Regions from separate parts of the Cohnella algarum genome, predicted to be linked through region 3. Evidence: riboswitches for the same ligand, from Rfam matches in the RefSeq annotation. Region 3 holds a riboswitch; each other region holds the start of a gene.
The links. A riboswitch is a leader RNA that binds a small molecule or an ion and turns the genes downstream of it on or off. The one in region 3 is predicted to bind cyclic di-AMP.

Region 1 (4,333 bases), 250 kb from region 3:
TCATCAAGGGCGTATCGTCGTCAAGGAAAGCGGGATGCATGCCGTCGAGGACTATTTGATGTCGCGTTATCAGATGTATTGGCAGGTATACTTCCATCCCGTTACGCGCAGCTCGGAAATCGTGCTGAGGCAAATTTTCCGCAGGGCGGACGAGCTGTACCGGAGCGGGTATGCGTTCGGTTTTATGCTCCCGCAGCTCAAGCATTTGTTTGAAGGCACGATGACGGTGGAATCGTATTTGAGCTTGGACGAATCGATGGTTCAGGCGGCATTCGGACAGTGGATCGGCGAGCGGGACGAGCTGCTGGCGGACTTGTGCTCGCGATTTCTTCATCGCCGCTTGTATAAATATATTTCGCAGGACGCGCTGGACGAGGCGTTGATCGAGCGCATTCGCAAGGAGTGGGCCCGCATCGGCCTCCATCCCGGTTATCACCTCGAGATGGATACGCCGGTGGATCTGCCTTATGACGTGTACAAGCCCGGAGCGGCGCTGGACGCCTCGGAAAAGCCGCCGATTTTGCTGCTCGACAACAAGGATCGGCTGACGGAAATCTCGGTCAAGTCGGACATCATCCGTTCGATCACGGGCTTGCACCGGGGAAATTACTATTTGTATTATCCGGAAGACGAGGTTCGGAGGAAGGCAACGGAATTGGAGCCGGAAATCCGCGAGCTTTTCGGAATGTAAAAAAAAGAACTTGCAAAAGCAAAAGGAGACGCCATACGCTATGTTATTCGACACGCACGCCCACCTGGATTCGCCAAAGTTTGACAGCGATCGCGAGGAGGTCATCGCCCGCGCGCGGGAAGCCGGCGTCGAAACGATCGTCAATATCGGCTTCAACCGGGAGACGATCCCGACGACGATGGCGCTCGCGGAGAACTATCCGTTCATTTACGCCGCCGTCGGCTGGCACCCGACCGACGCGATCGACATGAAGTTTGAGGACGATTTGGCCTGGATCGAACGCTTGTGCGCCCATCCGAAGGTGGTGGCGATCGGCGAAATCGGGCTTGACTATTATTGGGATACGTCTCCGAAGGACGTTCAGCACGCCGTTTTCCGGGAGCAAATCCGTTTGGCCAAACGCCTGCGCAAGCCGATCGTCATCCATAACCGGGACGCCCACGAGGACGTCGTCCGGCTGCTTCGCGAGGAAGGCGCCTCCGAGGTCGGAGGGATCATGCACTGCTTTTCCGGAAGCTGGGAAACGGCCAAAAAATGCCTCGACATGAACTTCTATATTTCGTTCGGAGGACCGGTTACGTTCAAAAATGCAAGGGTTCCCAAAGAGGTGCTCGCGAACGTGCCGGACGACCGTTTTTTGATCGAAACGGACGCCCCGTATTTGACTCCGCACCCCTACCGAGGGAAGCGAAACGAGTCCGCTTACGTGCGGTTCGTAGCGGAGGCAGCAGCGGAAATAAAAGGGAAATCCGTGGAAGAAATTGCAAATTTAACGACCGAAAATGGTCTCGCCTGTTTTCGTCTACCAAGATAAAACGCTAACAATCGAAGAAAAATCATTTAGTTATGCGAAAAAACTGGTTTTTGATCGATGAAACCTAAAAATTCAGCTTTATTTCGTTCAAAAATGGAGGATTTCGCGCTTTGACCCTTCTTTACACCTTTGGCGCCGAGAGGTTATCATCTAATCCAAGAGTTTGAATATGGCATCCCTTTTCCAGTGCGCTGAGTCTCCGAACGGAGAGCGGGGGACCCGACGCGGAGGACCGGTTCGTACGCGAACCGCGATTTCCGCGGCCGAGTAATCTTGGGGTGAATTTTGCTGGCAACCGAAGCATCCGTCCAGGCCGGACGGTCCGTCGGATTGCGGGCGGATAGGGCCGCTCTCTTGGCCCGAACCCGACAGCTAACCTCGCAAGCGTATGAGAGAGAGGTCACCTCGTGCTGCCCATTTCCCTTTCGACGTCGCAAGCGGAGCCACGAACAGATCCTCTGTCCGTCGGCTTTTTTTGTTGTCCGTTTTTTGCGGGAGGAAGAGGCGAATGTTTTCGGGCGGCGGGTTGGTGCCGTTTACTGGTGAACGACGGCCGGGTGCTTTCGTGCGAAAGCCGCTCCGTGCGAAGCCCAGCGCCGTTAACCAAAAGGATAGTCGCGTCAGACGAAGTCATGCTTAGGCAGTCGACGGCGGGGCTATGAAGGAGGAACGAGAAAATGGGAACCGTTCCTGTCGGGAACACCCATGATCCACGACCGACCGGCAAGCTTTTCGCAGCGCGATGGAAGCATGAGCATTTGCGTTTGATCCTGCTCAGCGCAATTCTCTCTTTTGCTATGACCATCTTGTTCTTATTGCTGCTACACGGCGCGTCCGCCATGAGCGTAACCGTCGTGGACGGCGGGACGACAACCGTCATCAAAACGAAATCGTCCGATGTGCGATCGCTGCTCTCGGAGCACAACATCACCGTCGGCCCGCACGATCAAATATCCCAGCCGCTCGATGCCGAGCTGCAGGAGGGCAGCACGATCGCGATCGATCGCGCCGCGAAAGTCGTCCTGCAGGCGGACGGGAAGAAGGAGATCAAATATACGACCGCAGATTCCGTTCAGGAAGTTCTGCACGCCTCGAACCTCTCGTTGTCGGCGGACGACCGGGTAACGCCCGACAAGTCGGCGCCGGTTACCGAAGGCATGACCATTCAGGTGCTGAGAGTGGATAAAGAGGTCGTGGAAACGTCGCATCCGGTGACGTTCGCCATCGTGGAAAAGCAGGACCCCACGCTGCCCGAGGGCAGCAAAAAAGTGATCCAAACCGGCAAGGAAGGCACGCTCGTGACGAAAACCGAGCGCGTCTATGTCGACGGTCGCCTGGTCAGCGACCAGCTGGTATCCAAAACGATCACGCAGCCGTCCGTGCAGAAAATCGTCGCGGTCGGCACGAAGAAAAAAGAGCCCGAAGTCACGACGTTGTCCTACGACGCTTCGGCTAACGGCACGGTTCAGCTTAACGGAAAGTCGGTCAAAGTGAAGCAGGTGCTGAAGAACGTCAAGCTTACCGCCTATACGGCGGGCCCGGAATCTACGGGCAAGGACGTAGGCGACGAGGGCTACGGCATTACCGCATCCGGAACGAAGGTGTCGGAGGGCCGCACGATCGCGGTCGATCCCGACGTCATTCCGCTCGGCTGGTGGGTCTACATCGATGGCATCGGCTTCCGCCGAGCCGAAGACACCGGCAGCGCCATCAACGGCAAAAAAATCGACGTGTATTTCGACAGCGAGAGCCATGCGAAGAAGTTCGGCTCCAAAAAAGGATACACCGTATACGTCATCGGCCCTGTCAAGCCTTCCGCCGACTAAAGCGGAGGCGCAAGGGCGATTCCCGGTCGTGCCGGATCCGCCGCCGCGGTCCGGACGGCCGGACGGCGTCAATCGGGGATGCCAACCGTAGACGCCGAAGAACGAGCACATTTGACATAGATAGCGGCAATTGCAGGGAAGGGGCTTTCGGGCCTCTTCTTTTTTGCATGGGCAAGGTTATAATAACGAGTAGGACTTTGCCCGTCCTTTGGGCGAACCCGAAGAACGGAGCGGAAGGATCAAGCGATGATTCAGGAAATGATTGTGGTGGAAGGCAAGGACGACACGGCCGCCATCCGGCGGGCGGTGCAGGCCGATACGATCGAAACCGGCGGCTCGGCGATCGGCGAAGACGTGCTGCGGAGAATCGAGCTGGCGCACAAGCGGCGCGGCGTGATCGTATTTACCGATCCGGACGCTCCGGGGGAGCGGATTCGGAAAATCGTCGCCCAGCGGGTGCCGGACTGCAAGCACGCGTTTCTGACGCGCGCGGAGGCGAGAGGCAAGGACGGCATCGGCGTGGAGCATGCGTCCGACGAGGCGATCCGCCGGGCGCTTGCGCAGGCGAGAAGCGGCGAGGCGGCGCCGGAGGCCTCGGGGGAGGCCGACATCGCCTGGTCCGATCTGATGGACGCCGGACTGATCGTTCACGCCTCGGCGGCGCGGCGCCGGCAGCGGATGGGGGAGCTGCTCGGCATCGGATACGCCAACGGGAAACAATTTTACAAGCGCTGCGTCATGTTCCGCATCTCGCGGGAAGAGTTCTTGGACGCGTTAACGCAGCTGGAGCGGGAAGGACTGTAGGCGGAAGATGAACAACAACGGATCGCGCGGGGGAGCCGACATCGCAACCCCGAACCGGACGAAAGACATTATTCGCAGGCACGGCTTTACGTTCAAGAAAAGCCTGGGGCAAAACTTTTTGACCGACAAAAACATTCTCGATAAAATCGTCGCGGCGGCCAACCTCGGCCCGGAAGCCGGAGCGCTGGAAATCGGGCC
Region 2 (4,333 bases), 1.4 Mb from region 3:
CAAGAAATCATTGTAGTGTCCGGTATCGTGTTGCATAGGCGCAGCTCCTACAATATTCGTTTGTATGCCTAAATCTTAAAACGCTTATGGTTAAAAATCAAACCCCAAAGTTAGGCGATTCGGCCGGGTTGAATTGGAACGAAAAAAGAAAAAACCAGAGACTCGTGTCCCTGGTTTCGCGAAAGCGGAAAGATCGAATTTACGCTTGCTTCATCACGTCGTGGTCGACATAACGCTCGCCGTTCATTTCGCTGATCACGTTGATCGCGACTTTGGCCCCGTCCCCCGCCGTAATGATCGTATGCATGCTCGCGCCCGCAACGGTTCCCGCCGCCCAGACGTTGTCGAGGCTGGTTTTCCCCTCGGGAGTGGCATCGATAATCGTCTTGATGCGGGGCTCGGTGCCGGGCTTCGTGCGAATGCCGCTCGCCTCCGCGAGATCGGCGAACATGCCGGTCGCTACGATGACGTGCTGCCCTTCGTACGAAGCTCCGCCCTCGGTCTCGACGGCGATGAAGCCGTCGCCGGCGGTTATTTTTACCGCTTTGTCCGTGACGAATTCGGTTCCGTGCTGCGCCGCCTGCTTTTTGCCGGTTTCGACCAGATCGGGCCCGTTAATGTTCGCGGCTCCGTAGTGGTTTTCCAGCCATGCCCGTCTCGTTACGCTTTGATCGTTGTCGATGACGAGCGTTTTTTTCCCCGCTTTGGACGTGAAAATGGCCGCGCTCGCCCCCGCGGGACCTCCGCCGATAATGACGATATCGTACGACATAGTGAATTCTCCTTCCGCATGGTAATGAAGATTGAAAGATTGCTCTTCCTTATCATACCATTCGGAAAGACCGCTTTCAAAAGCCCGACGTTACGGCCGGCCCTCTTCCAGCCGTTCCACCGATACCGTCAGCGTATTGAGCGGGTCGGATCCGACCCGCACGGTCGCCATTTCGTTCGCGACGTCGACATTTTCGATCCATACCGATTTTCCGCCCAATTGCACGGCAAACATGTCTTCGGATTCGTAAATTTGCTTCGCCCGCTTGACGTCCATCAGGGTCTGTCCTCCTCCATCGTGTCGGTCGTCGTTTCCTCGATCAGTCCGTTGTGGACCGTCACTTGCCCGCCGCCGAGCCCTTCGTTGATCATTCGGTCGACATCCATGTCGTATTCGTCCTTGCCTTCGTAAATGGAATCGGTTTGCTGCGGATTTTCCGCCATGTCCTTTTCCCCTCCTTGAGCGAAACAATAAAAACTTGCTTTAAGTTCCCCCGAGGGGTTTGATTTGATGCAAACGCGGGGAGGATAACAAAATCAAAAACGTTTCGGATGGGAGTGAAATCGCGATGCATACCGTGTGGAAAGGAGCCATCAGCTTTGGCCTCGTTCACGTCCCGGTGAAAATGTTTACGGCAACCGAAGATAAGGACATTCACCTCAGATATATCCATAAGGAGTGCGGGACTCCCATCTCGTATACGCGCAGCTGCCCCCATTGCGACCGTCCGGCCGAATGGGAAGAAATCGTTCGGGGCTACGAATATGAGAAAGGGCATTTCGTGCTGTTCGAAAACGAGGAGCTGGAGGCCGTAAAGCCGGAAAATACGCGAACGATCAAAATTTTGGATTTTGTCGCCCTGGAAGAAATCGATCCGCTTTATTTTCAAAAAACGTACTATTTGTCGCCCGATCAGGCCGGCGCGGGAGCCTACAGCCTGCTGCTTGAAGCGATGCGGGATTCGGGACGGATCGGCATCGCCAAAGTGGCCATTCGGAGCAAAAGCAGCCTCGCCGCCATCCGGGCGGTGGATAACTGCATTTGCATGGAAACGATGTTCTACCCGGACGAAATCCGGTCGCTCCAGGCCGTTCCGAATTTGCCGCAGCAAGCGAACGTGAACGACCGGGAGCTCGATATGGCGAAAATGCTCATCGAGCAGCTGTCCGCGCCTTTCGAGCCGACCAAATATACGGACGATTATCGGGTGGCGATGCTTGAGGCGATCGAACGCAAAGTCGCGGGCAAAGGCGTGGACGTCGTCACCGCGCCGGCCGCCGAGAGAACCAATGTCATCGATTTGATGTCGGCGCTGCAAGCGAGCCTGGAAGCGGTGAAGTCCGTTCCGGCGGACAAAGGGGCAGCGAAGGATGGGGAAGCTCCGGCGGCCCCGAAGCGGCGGACGGCCCGTGGGCGCAAAACGAAGGAGACGGCTCCGTAAGCGGGCGTATGGCTGACGCTGCTCGCCGAGTTCTCCCGAAAGGTGGATGCCGTTTACTGCCTCGCTCTGACATAATAGCGGCCTCCAGGGGCCGCTATTTGCCCGCAGTTCGGGAAATTCCTCGAATAACGGTCTCTCGCGACCGTTATTTCGGATGACGCATCCGTACCCGGGGTCACGCTCAATCAAATGTCGCTGTGCTCGCTGCCCCGCGATCCGGCGATGCGCCCGAATTTTTCGCCCTCATCGCCTCGCTCGCCCCGCCATCCGGCCAATGTGCCCGAATTTTTCGCCCTCAGCGGCTATCCGGGACGCCATTTTGTACGCGGCGTCTTATTTTTCCTGCGCTTCCATACCATTATTTATAGAATGAAATAGAGTCGGAAGATTGATAGAATGTTAAGCGTTCCAAAGCCAAAGTCTGCAGAGCAGACGCGGGGGAACCAAGTTTTCGGGGTGAAGCCGCTAATCGAAGCTATTGCGGCAGGGGCGCTCTTTGACCCGAACCCGTCAGCTAACCTCGCAGGCAAAACAAAGGGAGGAATGCTTTTTGTTCAAGAAGGGAAGCAAACGTTGGGGTACTCTGGCTCTTTCCGGCGCTCTGGTTACGGCCTTGTCGCTGCCGGCCGGCGCTGCATCCGCAGCATCCAATGCCGACGTGAGCGTGCATACTTTCAAATATACGATCAATAGTTCCGATTTGAACGGTCTGCTTAACGGCATCGATCTGGACAGCTTGCTCGACCAAATCAAGCAAGGCCTGTCGCAAGGCACCGTGACGAAGCCGACGGCTCCGTCCGCGCCGTCCGCCGACAACGGCAATTCCGGCTCGAACGCCGGCTCCGGCAATGCGAGCGGCGGATCGAACGGCAGCGCCGGATCGGGTGCGGGCAATGCCGGCTCCGGCAGCGCGGGCTCGGGCAACGCCGGTTCCGGCAGCAACGGCTCCGGCACGACGAATCCGGGCACCACGAACCCGGGCTCGGGCTCGACCGTCCAAACATCGCAATACGCCGCGGAAGTCGCCAAGCTGGTGAACGCGGAGCGGGCGAAAGCCGGCCTCGGCGCGCTTGCGATGGACAGCAAGCTGTCGGAAGTCGCTCTTGCCAAAGCCAAGGACATGTACAATAAAAACTACTTCAGCCATACTTCGCCGACGTACGGCTCTCCGTTCGACATGATGAAGCAGTTTGGCGTGTCGTTCAACTACGCGGGCGAGAACATCGCGAAGGGCCAAAGAACGCCCGCGGAAGTCATGAACGCCTGGATGAACAGCTCCGGCCATAAAGCGAACATCCTCGGCCAAAACTTCACGAAGATCGGGGTCGCTTACTACAACGGCGTATGGGTCCAAATGTTTATCGGCTAATCGCCGCGACGAAAGCAAAAGGCTGCGCAGCCGCATGAGGCGGGGCGCAGCCTTTTTTTTCATGTCGGCTTAACCGAATCCGTTCGTCCGCTTCGCCATCGGCATCGAAATCCGGCTTTCGATTTTCACCCAATCCACGACAACCCCAAAAAGCCCGCAATTCCGCAAACGAGGGCTCCGATCCGATAAGGCAGGTACGTTCTTCCTTCGGGCTCCTTCGTTCCTCTCAAGCGATGCACCCAGCTCCGGAACCATTCCGGATGCACGGCGATGAACAGAGCCGTTCCCGTCCAGAACACAAGCAGAAGCAATACGGCGGCGGTCAGCGGATTGCTCAAGGCGTTCACCTCATTTTCGAAAACGTTCGGAAGGAAAAACGCGAAGCTCCGTCATCCGGCAAAGCCGCGTCCTTGCTCCCGCTATGTTCGGTTTATGCAGGCAAAACGCCGCTTGTGCATGCCGGCGAAAATGTTCCGGCGGATAAAACGGCCGATTTTGGCGTATATTTTCGGAAAAGGCCGGTTGCCGACAATCCGCCGGACAGACGAGGAGAAAGCGATGCCGCAAAACGTTACGTTAACGATGGGCAAGGACGAACTGAACGTTTCCCACCCCGACAAGCTGCTATGGCCGGAGTCCGGCATTACCAAGCTTGACTATGTTCAAACGCTGGCCCGCCTCTCGCCGTATTTGCTCCCGCACAGCCAGGGACGATATTTGACGACGATCCGGTATCCGGAAGGCATCGCCG
Region 3 (4,333 bases):
CGCCGCATCCTGTGCAACCTGCTCGGCGAATGGGCCGAAGACGGGGAAGTGCCGCGGGACTTCGATTTGCTGGGCGGAATGGTCCAGGACATCAGCTACCGGAACGCGAAGGCCTATTTCCAATTCGGTTAAATCCGAGCGCATCCGAAGCATCAGCCGCTTCGACACGGTTCGTTCCTATCGGGACGGCCGGTCCGGGGCGGCTTTTTTTCGCGGCCGGGAAGGAAAAGACGACGAAGCCGGCTTTACCCGCTTTTGCCCGCCTCTTTCGAAAACTCCCTGCATCCTTTTTTTTGCGCCAACGTAACCCTTAATGTAGCCTTTTTGCCCCGCCTAAAGTCCAGTCCGAAAACCGACGCAGGTTCATGACGGGCCGTGCAGCGATTCTTTATAATAAAACCTGCAGGCCGTAAAAGAGGAGAACAGAATGTTTCAAAATTTGGTCGACATTTTTTTGGAGTTTGGCGTCTGGGGATTGGCGATTCACTCGTTCGTCGATGCCATCATTTTTCCGATTCCGGCCTTTTTTCTGCAGGTATCGTTAAGCCTTGTCGACCCTTCGTCGGCGTTATGGTACGCGACCGTGGGCTATATCGCCTGTTTGCTCGGAACGCCGGTAGGGTACGGGATCGGCAAGCTGCTGGGTCATTCGGTGCTCTACAAATTGCTGAAAAAGGAATGGATCGACAAGGCAACCGCCATGTTCCAAAAAAACGGCGAGGCGACCGTGCTTATCGGCGCGTTCACTCCGATTCCGTTCAAAGTGTTTACGATCATGTCGGGGTGTTTGAAGTTTCCTCTATGGAAGCTGATCGGCTATGCCGCCATAGGCCGGGCCGTCAAATTTTACGTCGTCGGGTTTTTGTTTTACTATTATGGCCGGATGGCGGAGAGCATGGTCAAGGACGTATCGCTCTACATTTTCGTGATTTTCGTTCCGATTCTCCTCCTGGGCCTATGGCTGAAGCGAAGACACGACCGAAAGAAGCAGGCGCGAAACGCCGAGCAACAGCAACTGTAAGGTGCGGCAAGGGGCTGGCAAATGGAATTGCTGGAATACATCGAACGATTGTTTTCGCAATACGGCTATTGGGTGCTGCTGATCGGCCTGCCCCTGGACGCGATCGCGCTGCCGATTCCCCCCGGCAATACGACGCTGGCGTTAACCGGATATTTGGCGTCGCAACGTATTTTGGCGTGGCTTCCGGCGCTCGGTTCCGCTTACTCGGGCGCGGTGATCGGCATTACGGCGACTTACTGGCTCGGACGCAAGATCGGGGCTCCGCTTGTCGAAAGATACGGAAAGTGGCTGTTTCTCAAACCCGACCATGTGGCAAAAACGCGCAAAGCATACGACCGGTACGGAAGCAAAGTGCTGTTGTTCAGCTATTTTCTGCCGGGCATCCGCCAATTCATCGGTTATTTCGCCGGCATTATCCAAGTGCCGTACCGTTCTTTCGCACTGTACGCCTACACGGGCTGCGCCTTGTGGGTGAGCGCCTTTTTCCTGATCGGGTACGGATTCGGGGACCAGTGGGAGATCGTTTTCGGGTTAGTCGAACGGTACATGAAATTCGTTTTCGCGGGGCTGTGCGCGGCCGCCGCCGTCGTCTTCGGCTTGAAGTGGCGGCGCAGCCGGCTGGAGCGGGCCGGACGGTGACCCGGTGAGGAGCATGACAAAGGGCCTCCTGCTAGCGACAGGAGACCCTTGGCGATACTAGCGGCTTACGCTTTGTAAGCGGCCACTGCCTCGTACGTTGCGTCGTCCAGGACGCGGCGCGCGCCGAGGTAGCGTTTTGCGTAATAGCTTTCGTCGAGGTCGGTTACCGTAACCCCTTTGGATGTCGAAGCGTGGGCGAATTTGTTGTTTCCGACATATACGCCAACGTGAGATACGCCTTTGCCGTTCGTGTTGAAGAACACGAGGTCTCCCGGGCGCAGCTCGCTTTGCTCGACTTCCGTTCCGGTCTCGAACTGGTCTTTGGACGAACGAGGCAGCTTGATTTCGAACTTCTTGAATACGTAGGACGTGAAGCCCGAGCAGTCGAACCCGCTGGTCGTCGTTCCGCCGTATTGGTAGTCGACACCGATCAGATCGGTGACCTCGTCGTTCAGCTTGGAGCCCGCAGACGCGGTTCCCGCCTGAAAGGCCAGCAAGAACGCGAATGAGAAAGCAAGAAAACCGAGTGACAACTTCCGCAAAACAAGTGACTCCTTCCAATGCCTACGAGGTTAGCTGAAGGGTTCGGTAGAAGGTTCCCTATGATTCCTGCTAGCGAAGCGGAATCAATTCACCCGGCAAATCTGGTTCCCCCGTTTCCCTGTGCAAGGAAATTCGGCAGTTTTCGCACATGAGAATTAATTATTCGCGCAGTGGGAGTCTTTTCCTGCCGATAAAAGATTAGAATTCGTTAATATAAAGTTAAGAAAGCTTTAATAAACGCGAAAAAACCGGAATGAAAACGAAAAAAGCTATTCCAGGCGCTGCGAATCGCGGCGACGGAATAGCTTTTTTGGCGAACGTTTGCAGGGCGAGGGGCGGGGGAGAACGACGGTCAGGCGGCCGAATCGGCCTTCCATAACGCGTATTGGGAGGCCGAGGTCCAGACGGCCATCATGGTTCGGACGAATTGAAACGCTTGGTGAACCGCGACGGAAATGAATCCGGTCCAGAACATCGTCGCGCCCGTGACGGCGACCGAAGCCGCCGCGCCGATCCCCGTCAGCAACAGCGTAACGGCGGCCAGCGGCAGCGCTTTGGCGCACGCGCGGGCAAGCCCTTTGACGATGCCATCCTTAGATACGGCGCCGAACTGCATGAATTGGAACAGCAGATGAACGATAAAAATCCAGCACATCCAGACGGCGGCGTAAGGGAGCATTTTCAACGCCCACGACTCGACGGAAAATTGCGCCAGAAATTGCGATTTGGCGAAGGGGAGGAGCCATAAAGCCGGCAGAAAAGCCAATGCGTTCTCCAGCAGGTACAGCAGAACGACCGGCTTCCACGCGCGGCGCATGCCGGTGAGCATCCGGGTTCCCCGCTCTTCGTCGGCGTGATGGAAGGAATAGTACAGGCCGGCGTTCAGCAGCGGCGTGAGCACCATGCGGAGAAGCAGCATTCCCGCCAGCATAAGGAGAGCTTCGTTCATGAGGTCGGTTTTGGTCAGACGGAATTGGGCCTCGATCAGGAACAACCGGACCGCGTTGCCGTTCGGGTGCCCGTCGGGGTAACGGGCGAGGATCGGCGTGACGACCGAATCGATAAATCGGTACAGAAAGAAGCCCCACAGCAGCCGGTACAAAAACAGGGCGACCAGCACGTATTTATGCCGGGAGGTCAAACTCCATCCCTCGCGGATTATTGAGCGCATCTCGTTTCACCTCACCAGGCCAGGATGCCGAGCAGACCGTCCACCAGCTTGGTCAAGCCGATATTCCAGCGGGTCCGAACGGGTTCGTCCACATCGGTTTTCAAAAAGTTGTTATACCGGTAATTGTCGAGCACGACCGCCATTTCGGGATCGACCGCCACGAATTGCAGCGGCGATTCGTGTTTGACCTGGAACTGCACGTGCTTTTGCGCGCCGTCCCATGTTTTGCGCAGCTTTTCGCCGTTGGCGAATTGGAACCATACCGATACCGGTTCGGGACTGCCGCCGCGCTTCAGCACGACCCTGGATTCGTAAACGTTCTGATCGTTCAGGCGCGATTCGATCGATTCGACGGAGAAGTCGGCCATTTGGCCGTTTTGGACGTACGCATGGAAAAACTCGGTCCATTTCTTTTTCGTCACGCTCTCGACGACTTTCTGGAAGTCGTAAGAGGATGGGTGCCTGAACCGGTACGTCTGGAAATAGGTCCGCATGATTTTGTTCATCGTTTTTTCGCCTACCTGCTGTTCGATGGCTTTGAGCACAAGCTTGCCGCGCATGTACACGTTTTCCGCGTAGCTGTTTGAATCGCCGTACGCCCAGGCGTATTGCTTCAGCGGTTCGGGCCGGGTCAAATAGCTCGCCTCGACGATAGGGTTGGGGACGACATCGTAAATTTCCTCCATCAGCTTATCTTCCGTGTAGGACGTAAAGCCTTCGTCCAGCCAAGCTTCTTCGAATTCGTTCGTGGCGACGATGCCGTACCAGTATTGATGGGCGATTTCGTGCACGACGGTCCGTTCCAGCTCGAACCCGGGGTTGTCGTTTTTGGCCGCCGCTCCCGTGATGAGGGTCGGGTACTCCATGCCGCCCGCGCCGTTGGCGTCGGCCGGCGGGATGACGATGGAAAGGGTGGAATAAGGATAGTCCCCGTACCATTTGCCCAGCAGCGCCAGCGC

Region 1: it holds a riboswitch for cyclic di-AMP, as region 3 does, so the genes downstream of both, JW799_RS07835 (ubiquitin-like domain-containing protein) here and JW799_RS09030 (C40 family peptidase) in region 3, are expected to answer to the same signal.
Region 2: it holds a riboswitch for cyclic di-AMP, as region 3 does, so the genes downstream of both, JW799_RS02665 (CAP domain-containing protein) here and JW799_RS09030 (C40 family peptidase) in region 3, are expected to answer to the same signal.

The regions. Positions count from the first base shown of each region.
Region 1 is NZ_JAFHKM010000002.1:1,737,983-1,742,315, forward strand. It holds gene JW799_RS07825 (HD domain-containing protein) at 1-691, shown strand, start outside; gene JW799_RS07830 (TatD family hydrolase) at 732-1,505, shown strand; cyclic di-AMP (ydaO/yuaA leader) riboswitch at 1,685-1,907, shown strand; gene JW799_RS07835 (ubiquitin-like domain-containing protein) at 2,345-3,331, shown strand; gene rnmV (ribonuclease M5) at 3,578-4,135, shown strand; gene rsmA (16S rRNA (adenine(1518)-N(6)/adenine(1519)-N(6))-dimethyltransferase RsmA) at 4,143-4,333, shown strand, end outside.
Region 2 is NZ_JAFHKM010000002.1:542,394-546,726, forward strand. It holds partial or broken gene JW799_RS02640 (sensor histidine kinase) at 1-36, opposite strand, end outside; gene JW799_RS02645 (FAD-dependent oxidoreductase) at 200-772, opposite strand; gene JW799_RS02650 (H-type small acid-soluble spore protein) at 863-1,048, opposite strand; gene JW799_RS02655 (hypothetical protein) at 1,048-1,215, opposite strand; gene ku (non-homologous end joining protein Ku) at 1,341-2,213, shown strand; cyclic di-AMP (ydaO/yuaA leader) riboswitch at 2,616-2,757, shown strand; gene JW799_RS02665 (CAP domain-containing protein) at 2,764-3,582, shown strand; gene JW799_RS02670 (hypothetical protein) at 3,708-3,920, opposite strand; gene ligD (non-homologous end-joining DNA ligase) at 4,141-4,333, shown strand, end outside.
Region 3 is NZ_JAFHKM010000002.1:1,983,589-1,987,921, forward strand. It holds gene uxaC (glucuronate isomerase) at 1-132, shown strand, start outside; gene JW799_RS09020 (YqaA family protein) at 428-1,021, shown strand; gene JW799_RS09025 (DedA family protein) at 1,043-1,660, shown strand; gene JW799_RS09030 (C40 family peptidase) at 1,726-2,202, opposite strand; cyclic di-AMP (ydaO/yuaA leader) riboswitch at 2,207-2,351, opposite strand; gene JW799_RS09035 (hypothetical protein) at 2,556-3,374, opposite strand; partial or broken gene JW799_RS09040 (M1 family metallopeptidase) at 3,386-4,333, opposite strand, start outside.